3 regions of the Ensifer sp. ENS11 genome follow, and region 3 is predicted to be linked to each of the others. Evidence: predicted binding sites of a transcription regulator. Region 3 holds the regulator's gene; each other region holds the start of a gene.
What was found. Region 3 encodes LexA, which represses DNA repair genes until DNA is damaged. Its sites were predicted from a motif close to TGTTCNNNNTGTGTTCNG; they were not measured.
Positions count from the first base shown of each region.

Region 1: a site for LexA is predicted at 1,766-1,783, ahead of IB264_RS08220 (ATP-dependent helicase). Genes of this name have one in related genera too.
Region 2: a site for LexA is predicted at 1,990-2,007, ahead of IB264_RS14005 (ribonuclease T2). Genes of this name have one in related genera too.

Region 1 is NZ_JACVAN010000003.1:246,371-249,620, forward strand. It holds gene IB264_RS08220 (ATP-dependent helicase) at 1-1,645, opposite strand, end outside; gene recX (recombination regulator RecX) at 2,052-2,564, shown strand; gene IB264_RS08230 (IS110 family transposase) at 2,978-3,250, opposite strand, start outside.
Region 2 is NZ_JACVAN010000006.1:143,148-146,397, reverse strand. It holds gene ettA (energy-dependent translational throttle protein EttA) at 1-1,078, opposite strand, end outside; gene IB264_RS14005 (ribonuclease T2) at 1,197-1,943, opposite strand; gene IB264_RS14000 (alpha/beta fold hydrolase) at 2,140-3,123, shown strand; gene IB264_RS13995 (DMT family transporter) at 3,136-3,250, shown strand, end outside.
Region 3 is NZ_JACVAN010000015.1:10,549-13,798, reverse strand. It holds gene IB264_RS23855 (hypothetical protein) at 1-2, shown strand, start outside; gene IB264_RS23850 (hypothetical protein) at 646-978, shown strand; gene lexA (transcriptional repressor LexA) at 1,198-1,914, opposite strand; gene IB264_RS23840 (hypothetical protein) at 2,095-2,334, shown strand; gene IB264_RS23835 (hypothetical protein) at 2,393-2,680, opposite strand; gene IB264_RS23830 (hypothetical protein) at 3,178-3,250, opposite strand, start outside.

The DNA of each region.
Region 1 (3,250 bases), on a different contig from region 3:
TGGTCGCATCAGGCGGATCGAGCGTCAGTTCGGTGAGGAAGCGTTCGCGGCTCGGATAGCCGCCGGCGATCTGCTCCAGTTGCAGGAGGTCGGCCTTTCTGGTGTCGGCATCCTCGTGGATGCGGTCGAGATGCGGCTCGTACCATTCGCGTGCCTGGGCAATTTCACCCGGCCAGCCGCCTGCCTGTTTGCGTAGCCCCTCGATCAGGGTGACGAAATCCCGCCAGTTGTCGCCGGAACGCGGCGGGGCGGGGATCTCCCCGAGGGCTGCCAGAGGTTCCGGGGCGGCGGCGATCGCGTCAAGGATCTTGCCGGCCGTCTGCGGGCCGACACCGGGGATCATGTGCAGCAGGCGAAAGCCGGCGACCCGGTCCCGCGGGTTTTGCGCAAACCTGAGTACCGCCAGCATGTCCTTGACATGGGCGCTGTCGAGAAACTTCAGCCCGCCGAATTTCACGAAGGGGATATTGCGCCGGGTCAGCTCCACCTCGAGCGGCCCGCTGTGGTTCGATGAGCGAAACAGCACCGCCTGCTGCTTCAGCGTCATGCCTATTTCCCGGTTCTCCAGAACCTTCTCGACGATATAGCGTGCCTGGTCGGCCTCATCGGCGACCGCCAGCAGCTTGGGCCTTTCCGCAGACTGCCGCTCGGTCCAGAGGTTCTTGGTGAAGCGTTCCCGGGCGAGATCGATGACGCCGTTGGCGGCGGCAAGGATCGTCTGGGTGGAGCGATAGTTTCGATCAAGCGTGATGACGTCGGCCGGAGGGGTGAACTCGCCCGGAAAATCCAGGATGTTGCGCACTGTCGCTGCCCGGAACGAATAGATCGACTGGGCATCGTCGCCCACGACCGTCAGGCCCCTGCCGCCTGGCTTCAACGCCATCAGCACGGATGATTGAAGACGGTTGGTATCCTGATATTCGTCGACCAGCACATGGTCGAAACGGTTGCCGATGTCCTCGGCCAGTTCCGGCTCGCTGACGGTCTGCGCCCAGTAGAGCAGCAGGTCGTCGTAATCGAGCACGTTCTGCGTCTGCTTTGCCTCGACATAACAGGAAAACAGCTGCTTCAACTGCTCCTCCCAACCTCCGACCCAGGGATAATGCGCGCGCAAGACCTCGCTCAGCGGCGTCTCGGAGTTGACGGCACGAGAATAGATCGACAGGCAGGTGCCCTTGGTCGGGAACCGGGTCTCGGTCTTCGAGAGGCCGAGCTCATGCCGGACAAGGTTCATCAGGTCGGCACTGTCTTCCCGGTCATGGATCGTGAAATCGACATTCAATCCGATCTGCTCGGCATAGATGCGCAGCAGGCGCGCTCCGATGCCGTGGAATGTTCCGGCCCAGGTGAGCGCGTCGGTGGCAACAGTGGCGTTTGCCCCAAGTACCTGGGCGCAGATGCGCTCGACCCGTCGCGCCATTTCGTTGGCGGCGCGGCGTGAAAACGTCATCAGCAGGATGCGGCGGGGGTCGGCGCCGTTGACGATGAGGTGGGCAACACGATGGGCGAGCGTATTCGTTTTGCCCGACCCGGCGCCGGCGATGATCAGGAGTGGCCCTGCAATCGTTTCGCCCGGTGCGGTTACGCCAAATTCGACGGCATCGCGCTGTCGATCATTCAATTTTTCCAGATAGGCCGCCGCCACGCCGAAGTCCCCGGTAAGTTCCTGCCGATTCTACCCCTTGCGCCCAGCGCCGGCACCGATTGCCCGGCCCTGCGGGCGACGCCGAGGCATCCCCGCGCTCGATATGAGAGATTCACGACGGGGAACGAATTAGGAACATATCAGCCGGGGATCACATTGCAAAGGCCCGGTTGGCAATGGCTGAAATGCCCATCGGTTTCCGGTCGCAAAATGCCGGGCTAGCGTTACCGCAATCAATCCCGCCGGTGGCGACTACCGAAGCGTCACGTTTGCGGCTATCTCTGTGGGCGAAATATCGCCCATCAAGCGCATCCCAAACGAGCCCGCCCACCCCGTGACATCAAACGATCTACAAGCCGACGATCCGTCTTCTGACACGCCGCCCTCCGACGCGCCGACCGCGCGCATGCTGTCTTGGGCGCGCAATTCGGCGGTCTATCGCCTCGAACGACAGATGATGACGGAGAAACAGTTGTTCGACGCCATCACCCGGAAGGCACGACAGAAGTTCGAGGATATCAGCCAGCAGCAGCTCAAGGCCGTTGCCGAGTTCGCGGTCAAGTTCGCCTATGATCTGAATGCCCTGAACGACGCGGATTATGCGCAGCTCAGCACGCAGTCGGCGGTGCGCAGCGGGAAGTCGAAACGGGCGATTGCGCAGAAGCTTTCGGCGAAGGGCATCGACAGGGAAACCGCCGCCGTGGCGCTGGAGGAGACCGACGATCTGTTTGCTGCCGTGGTCTTTGCTCGCAAGCGCGCTTTCGGCCCCTTCCGCCGCGGCGAGCTCGACGACAAGCGCAAGGCCAAGGAGCTGTCCGCATTCGCTCGCAACGGTTTCGGGTTCGAGATAGGCAGAAAAGTGTTCGAGATGAGCTCGGAGCAGGCCGAGAGTGTGCTGCGGAAGGACGCTTTCACCTAAAGCGCGTCGCGATTTCCAGGGTTCGCTTGCTGCGCTTTAAGCTCTTGTTTTTGTGCATGTCGTCATCGCAAAACCGCTGCGCACTTTTGCGCGGTTCGCCTTTTCAAGTCGCAGGAATAGAAATTCTCCCGCCCGATTTTCTCGGACGTCGTGTTTCGTATGAGTGCGTCCTGGGGAAAGCAGGAGGCACGGTCAATGAACGACGGTTGATCATGCTCTGATGCGCGGGTTGGTTACCGCCGGACCTGATGCGTCGCGGAGCGTCCTCAGTCTAGTTGGCAGCGTCGGAATTAAACCGGCTGATAGTCGAAACGAGGGTTCTCCTGCCGTGACCGTGCCCCCAGCCTTGCCCAGGTGCACATGGCTTTCTGATCGGCTCTTCTCCTCCTCGCTAATCTACACTTTGGCGGCGTTCAACGCGGTGAGACCTGGCAGGCAATCGCCCAGACGAAGCCCGATAGTTCGCGCGCGATCGCCGTGGTTACGGTCGTGGCCGGCTTTCCGGCCCTGGTGAGCTTGCGGTAGCGGCCGCAGAGCCGCTCCTGCGCTTTCCACGCCGTGTCGCGGATCGTTTTTGGGAGCTGCTCCTGGCGCAGCAATTGTTCGCGGCTCACCCTTGCGGGAAACCGGTAGCTCCAGGCCGCCTCGATCAACATGCGACGTGCAGTTCCGTTCCCCGCTTTTGT
Region 2 (3,250 bases), on a different contig from region 3:
AGAGCGTCGTCTTACCGGCACCGTTCGGGCCGATGATGCCGACGATGCCGCCCGGCGGCAGCTTCAGCGACAGGCCGTCGATGAGTAGGCGGTCGCCGTACCCCTTGGTGACGCCGTCCATTTCAATGACCACCTGGCCGAGACGCTCGCCGACCGGGATGATGATCTGCGCGTCGCCCGGACGCTGGTTTTCAGCGGCGTTGACCAGTTCGTCGTAGGAGCGGATACGCGCCTTGGACTTGGCCTGACGGGCCTTCGGGCTGGATGCGATCCATTCCTGCTCGCGGGCGATCGCCTTCTGGCGGGAAGCCTCTTCGCGGCCTTCCTGCTGCATGCGCTTGGCCTTGGCGATGAGGTAGGCCGAATAGTTGCCCTCGTAGGGAATGCTGCGGCCGCGGTCGAGTTCGAGGATCCAGCCGGTGACGTTGTCGAGGAAGTAGCGGTCGTGGGTGATCATCAGCACGGCGCCGGGATATTCGCGCAGGTGCTTTTCGAGCCAGGCGATCGTCTCGGCGTCGAGGTGGTTGGTCGGTTCGTCGAGCAGCAGCAGGTCCGGCTGCGACAGAAGCAGCTTGCAGAGCGCAATACGGCGCTTTTCACCGCCCGAAAGACTTGTGACGTCTGCATCACCCGGCGGGCAGCGCAGCGCTTCCATGGCCATTTCGACCTGGCTCTCGAGATCCCACAGGTTCTGGCTGTCGATGATGTCCTGAAGCTTTGCGCCCTCTTCCGCCGTCTCGTCGGAATAGTTCATCATCAGCTCGTTGTAGCGCTCGACGATCGCCGTCTTGGCGGCAACGCCTTCCATGGCGTTTTCGAGCACGGTCTTGGTCGGGTCGAGCTGCGGCTCCTGCGGCAGGTAGCCGATGGTCGCACCTTCGGCGATCCAGGCCTCGCCGGTATATTCCTTGTCGAGGCCGGCCATGATGCGCAGCACCGTCGACTTACCGGCACCATTCGGGCCGAGGATACCGATCTTCGCGTCCGGATAGAACGACAGATGAACGTTCTCCAGGACCTTCTTCGCGCCATAGGCCTTATTGAGCCCGGCCATATGATAGATGAACTGACGTGCCATAAAAGAATGCTCCGCATGGGAAGGAAATTTGCCCGCTATGTAGGCGAATTAGTGCAAAGGGGCAATCGCCAAAGGCGTTTGCCCCCGCCTATCCCATGCCGGAGCGCCTTGTCAGCCGCTATCCGCGGCCTGCCGCGTCAGCAATGCCCTTGGCACATTTGAACTCCGTCGGCCCCGCCGCCTGGATCAGCGGCGCGAGGCTGGATTTGCCCGAAACGTCTCCCGTCAAGCCGATCGTCAGGCCGGTGATGACGCTGCGTCCCGCGACCGTCTGGCAGCGCATGCGCACCCGGTCGCCGGCCCCTGCGCCGAAGCTCTGGTCGAAAGCCTGCTTGATCGCCTTCTCATCGAGTTCCGAGCCGATACGCGCCCGAAAGAGCGCGCCGACGGCGGACCGGTTGAGCTCGTCGAGCATATGCAGTTGCGTGGCGAAATAGTCGTCGACCGGTGCCGTCTGGCAGGTGCCGCTGCGCAACCATTGGTGACGATCGAGGCCGGATTGAACGCCCGGCATGGCGACCAGCAGCCGCGCCGCCGTATCATCGGCCATGGCGAGCTTCGGCAGATCGAGCCAGTCGCCCTTGCGGTCCTGGGTGCGCATCTCGGCCGCCACCCCGCAATAGCTCTTGCGCAAGGGCCAGAGCCCGTGCAGCGACAGGTTCGTGGCATCGAAACGTTCGGCCGTCTGGTTGGCGAATTCCTTGCGTTGCGGCCGCGTCTCGCAGAAGCCCGGCTGCCAGCTGACGGCAAGCACATATTCCGTGCGGCCCGAGGCGCCTTCCGCCGCGGCATCAACCTTCTCTTGCGCCAAGGCAAACGAGGATGGAGCAAGCAGCATTGCCAGCGCCATCGCAACAATTGTCATTGGACTTGATACCGCTTTACTCCAACATGCCATGACACTCTCCCGATAAAACAAAACGGGAACAAATATCGCTGTTAATTACAGGTCCGCGAAATCGCTTGTGACCTCATGCGTAACGATCAACAAGCAGCGATTGCCTTTCCCCTGTAAATCGATTTGATATCGGCAGAGTCTGACGATTGGTCCGGGAGAAGGCATGTTCGGGCAGGTGAGGACGCATCAGAGCCCGACAGGCGCTATCTTGAACTGGCGCCATTTTCCGGCAGCTGCCGACGCGCGTGGCATTCTTCTTGTCAGCCATGGCCTTGCCGAACATTCCGGCCGCTATGCCCGTTTTGCCGAGGCGATGGCCGGCCACGGCTTTCACGTCTATGCCCACGACCATCGCGGACATGGCGCGACGCGCGCGCCGGATGCGCCGCTGGCCATGTTCTCGAACAGCTCAGGTCTCGACAAGGTGTTTGCCGACATCAGGGCCATGCGCACGCTCGCCACCGCCGCCCATCCGGGCGGCCTGCCGGTCATCCTCTTCGGTCACTCGATGGGCGGGCTGATCGCGCTCAACGCCGCCGAGACCGATCCAGGTCTCTACGATGCACTCGCCGTCTGGAACTCGAATTTCCGCCCTGGTATCGCCGGGCGCGGCGGCCAGTTGATCCTGAAGATCGAAAAGGCGCTCAAGGGCTCGGATGTGCCGAGCCCGCTGTTGTCGAAGCTCACTTTTGGCGCCTGGGGTCAGGCGATCAAGGATCGCAAGACCGATTCCGACTGGCTGTCGCGCGACGAGGCGGAGGTGGCCAAATATATCGCCGATCCGCTGTGCGGCTTCGACGCGACGGTGTCGCTCTGGCTGGATCTGATGCGGCTCGCCTTTGCCGGCGCACGGGCCGACCGGCTGGCGCGCCTGCCCGCCGGCCTGCCTGTTCATCTCGTCGGCGGCAGCGCCGATCCCTCGACCGAAAACGGCGGTGCCGTCCGCTGGCTCGGCGAGCGCATGAAGGCGCGCGGAATGACGGATGTATCGGTAACGATCCATGAGGGCATGCGCCACGAGACGCTCAACGAAATCGGCCGTGAGAAGGCAACAGCGGAGTTTGCGGCCTGGTGCCAATCGGCCGTCGGCAAATCTTCTGTCGGCCATTCTGTTGCCGCCAAGGCTGTGGCCGGCAAGAGGACCTGACCCGACATCATCATGGCAGACATGTCCCTCCCCAAGACCTCCAACGCCAATGACCGCATCTCCTTCGGCCTGACGCTGATGGTCCTTTCGGTGCTGTTGTCGCCGCTGATCGACATCTTCGCCAAGC
Region 3 (3,250 bases):
GAGCGCCATCGGCCACACGCTCAACAGGTTTGGCAGCGGCGAATGCCGCTGGCGGTCGACGCCCCACGCGAGGTTCAAGGCGAACGCAGATCCGAAGGCGGTCGAAATACCGGCCATCGGTGGCGTAAGCGGCCGCGTGCTCGTTGCGAGCGTCAACGAAAGTGTGACGTAGATAGGGCGGGCGAGCGCGTGATTCAGCCCCTCGCACGATGAAAGCAACAAGTCACCCAGCGCCTGCGCGATTGGCTAAAGCGGTTCTCCGTCAATAGCAGCCCGATTGTCGAAAGTGAAACGCTGTGCGTGCCTGCGCAAAGGACATGCTGCCGGCACGCAGGTACGGTTTTCGGGGGGCAAGGAACATGGGCCAATGCGGCGCGTCCAACACGCGCAGCGAGGCTGCCCGCATCGCAGCCAACCACTGTTTTCAAAGCGCAATTCGACCGGGCTGCGCTTGCCCGCCAGTTTGCGAACGTCCGCAGTCGCCAACGACATGGCCTTGCGAGGACGCGCCCCGAAATGGTGATTCGGTCACTATTGTCAGTGCTGAAAATATTGTCTCTAGACAGAACTGGGAATGAATATCCCAACAGCGCGACCCGTATAGGTAGTGTCAAACAAAGCCAACAATGGAGGAAAAGACATAAAATGAAATATAAGATCGCCCTGACTGCTCTTGCCATTCTTGCCGTAACGACGGCCACCGCAAGCGCTGAGGATCTCGTCTTTCAGCTTAAGAACAAGACGAATGCCGTTTTGACGAACTTCTACACATCGCCGGTCGGTGTTGATCAGTGGGAAGACGACGTCTTCGGGCGGCAGGTGCTTAATCCGGGCGAAAGCATGGAAATTACCATCGCCGACGGACGTGATGTCTGCAAATACGACATGCGCTTTGAATTCGAAGAAGGTTCCGGTCTCGACACGACTGAAGACAAGCAGGATCTCTGCGAGTTGGGCGAGTACTCGATTCACGAGTAAAATCCGTCGAGCGTGAAAAACACTCGATCCGAAAATCTCCGTCTCGCTACCCTATGTGGCGAGACGTTGAAGTAAGAGAGCGGCTGGCCGGCATGAAGGCGGCTAGAGCGTTTCCGGTTTAAACGGAGTCACTAGGCGCTCTATCTATTTGTTTTTACGCATTTCCTGGCGGAAAACCGCTCCGCACTTTTCCTCGAATTGCGCTGGCGTGAGACGGGCTTAGTGGTAGCGGCGGATCAAGCCGACGAGCTTGCCCTGAATCTTGACCCGGTCAGGCCCGAAGATGCGCGTCTCATAGGCCGGGTTGGCGGCCTCTAGAGCAATTGAAGCGCCCTTGCGCCGGAAGCGTTTCAACGTTGCTTCCTCGTCATCGACTAGTGCCACGATGATATCGCCGGGATTGGCCGTGGTGGCATTGCGGATGATCACCGTATCGCCATCGAAAATGCCGGCCTCGATCATCGAATCACCCTTCACTTCAAGGGCGTAGTGCTCGCCGCTGCCGATCATATCGAGCGGCACGGTAATGTCGTGGGTGTTGTTCTGTATCGCCGAGATCGGCACGCCGGCGGCAATGCGGCCCATCACTGGAACCGACACGGAGCTGTTGTCGGCAACCGGCAGCGTTTTCGCCGCGGGGGCAGGGGCGGGCGGTTTGCCAAGGCTACCCTCGATGACGCTCGGCGAAAACCCGCGACGGGGCTGCGCGCTCGCAGCATAGGCTTCCGGCAGTTTGATGACTTCGAGCGCTCGGGCGCGGTTGGGAAGCCGGCGTATGAAGCCGCGTTCCTCGAGCGCTGTGATCAGCCGGTGAATGCCCGACTTGGATGCCAGGTCGAGTGCATCCTTCATCTCATCGAAGGACGGCGGTACACCGGACTCCTTCATTCGTTCATGGATGAAAAGAAGCAATTCCTGTTGCTTGCGGGTCAGCATGGCAAGTCGCTCCAGAGGCGTGAAACAAATCAAGAACAGACACTATCTGTTCCATATGTGTTCCGCAAGTGCCTAAAATTCTGTGAATGTTGGTTCAATCAAGCGCAGATTGACCAACTCGTCGCTGCACGCGCCGCGCGAGGCTGATATGCCTCCTTCCGTTTATGGAATGAGGGTTTAATGACGAAGCTGATTCAAATCTTGCTGACCATCGTTGTCGCCGCGACCGCGATCCTTGGGTTTCGCTGGTATCAATACGTGGATAACAAGCAGAGCCCGTTTGACGAAGTTGGTATCGCGTTGAATGCGGCGATGCCCGGGCCGCTCAATCAATGGGGTTGTGACCGGCTGAAGCTGACATTTGGCAACGGACACCCGCCGCACGGTTGCGCCGCGGCCGATGGGACGCAGTGGAAATAGCCTGCCATCAAGGGATCAGCAGAAATATCGATGGGCGATCTGCTAGAGGAGGCCTGAATCAGGCCGGCTGCGTCGCGGAGCAGGCGTCCTCGAATTCCTTGACGGTTTCCGCGGAGTTGTCCTCCGGCAGCACAGCGTCGGCCGCTTCGGTCGCGACCGGCGTGTCGCCTTGATAGACGAAGGACTGGATGTAGTAGGCGATCGTTCCCTTCCAAACGTTCCGGCCGTCTATCTGCTGGCAGGGCACGGCCGTTTCGAAGTCGGCTTGCAGGTCGTCGACCGTGGCAGCGCTGAGGGCGATGTTAGGCGATGCGATAATCGAGGCGATAAGCAAGGCTGCAAGCACGGTGAACGTCCACTAGATCAGAGGTGGCGGCGATGGTTTGGTTAACGATGTGAACCGTGCTTTCGTTCCGAAGTCCAGCAAGCATGCCGGGCACTGTGCCGTGTTCAACAGTTCTTTGCGAAAGGCGAGCACTGGTGCTCAAGCTGTGGCAATGAAGGCACAAAGATTGGCGTGAGGTGCGTTGGCGTTTTCGATTTTCCGGCGCCCGCCTCAAAGCGTGGCGCTGGCAGCTGATCAACAATACCCGCCGCAAATGCTTCCGATGATGTTGGACGCCGTAATGGAGTGCGAGTGGCCAGCGGCATCCGCCTGTAGCGATCTTCGCATCTCCAGCCAAATACATACGACGTTCAAACGCGCTACGAAACCGGCATCTGACCGCGGGTGCTCGACCAGTCGCGCCGGGATGTCGCGGAGACGTTGCGCACCCCAGTTCGACTGGCCACTGACGGATATCTCTCTCGTGTCGTTAGTTCGAGAGGTTAAAGCCGACCGTCTTACTTCTTGTCTTTCTTGCCCAGGGAGAAACTGCTGCCGGCCAGCTTCACCTGTGAGCCTTCCGTCACAACG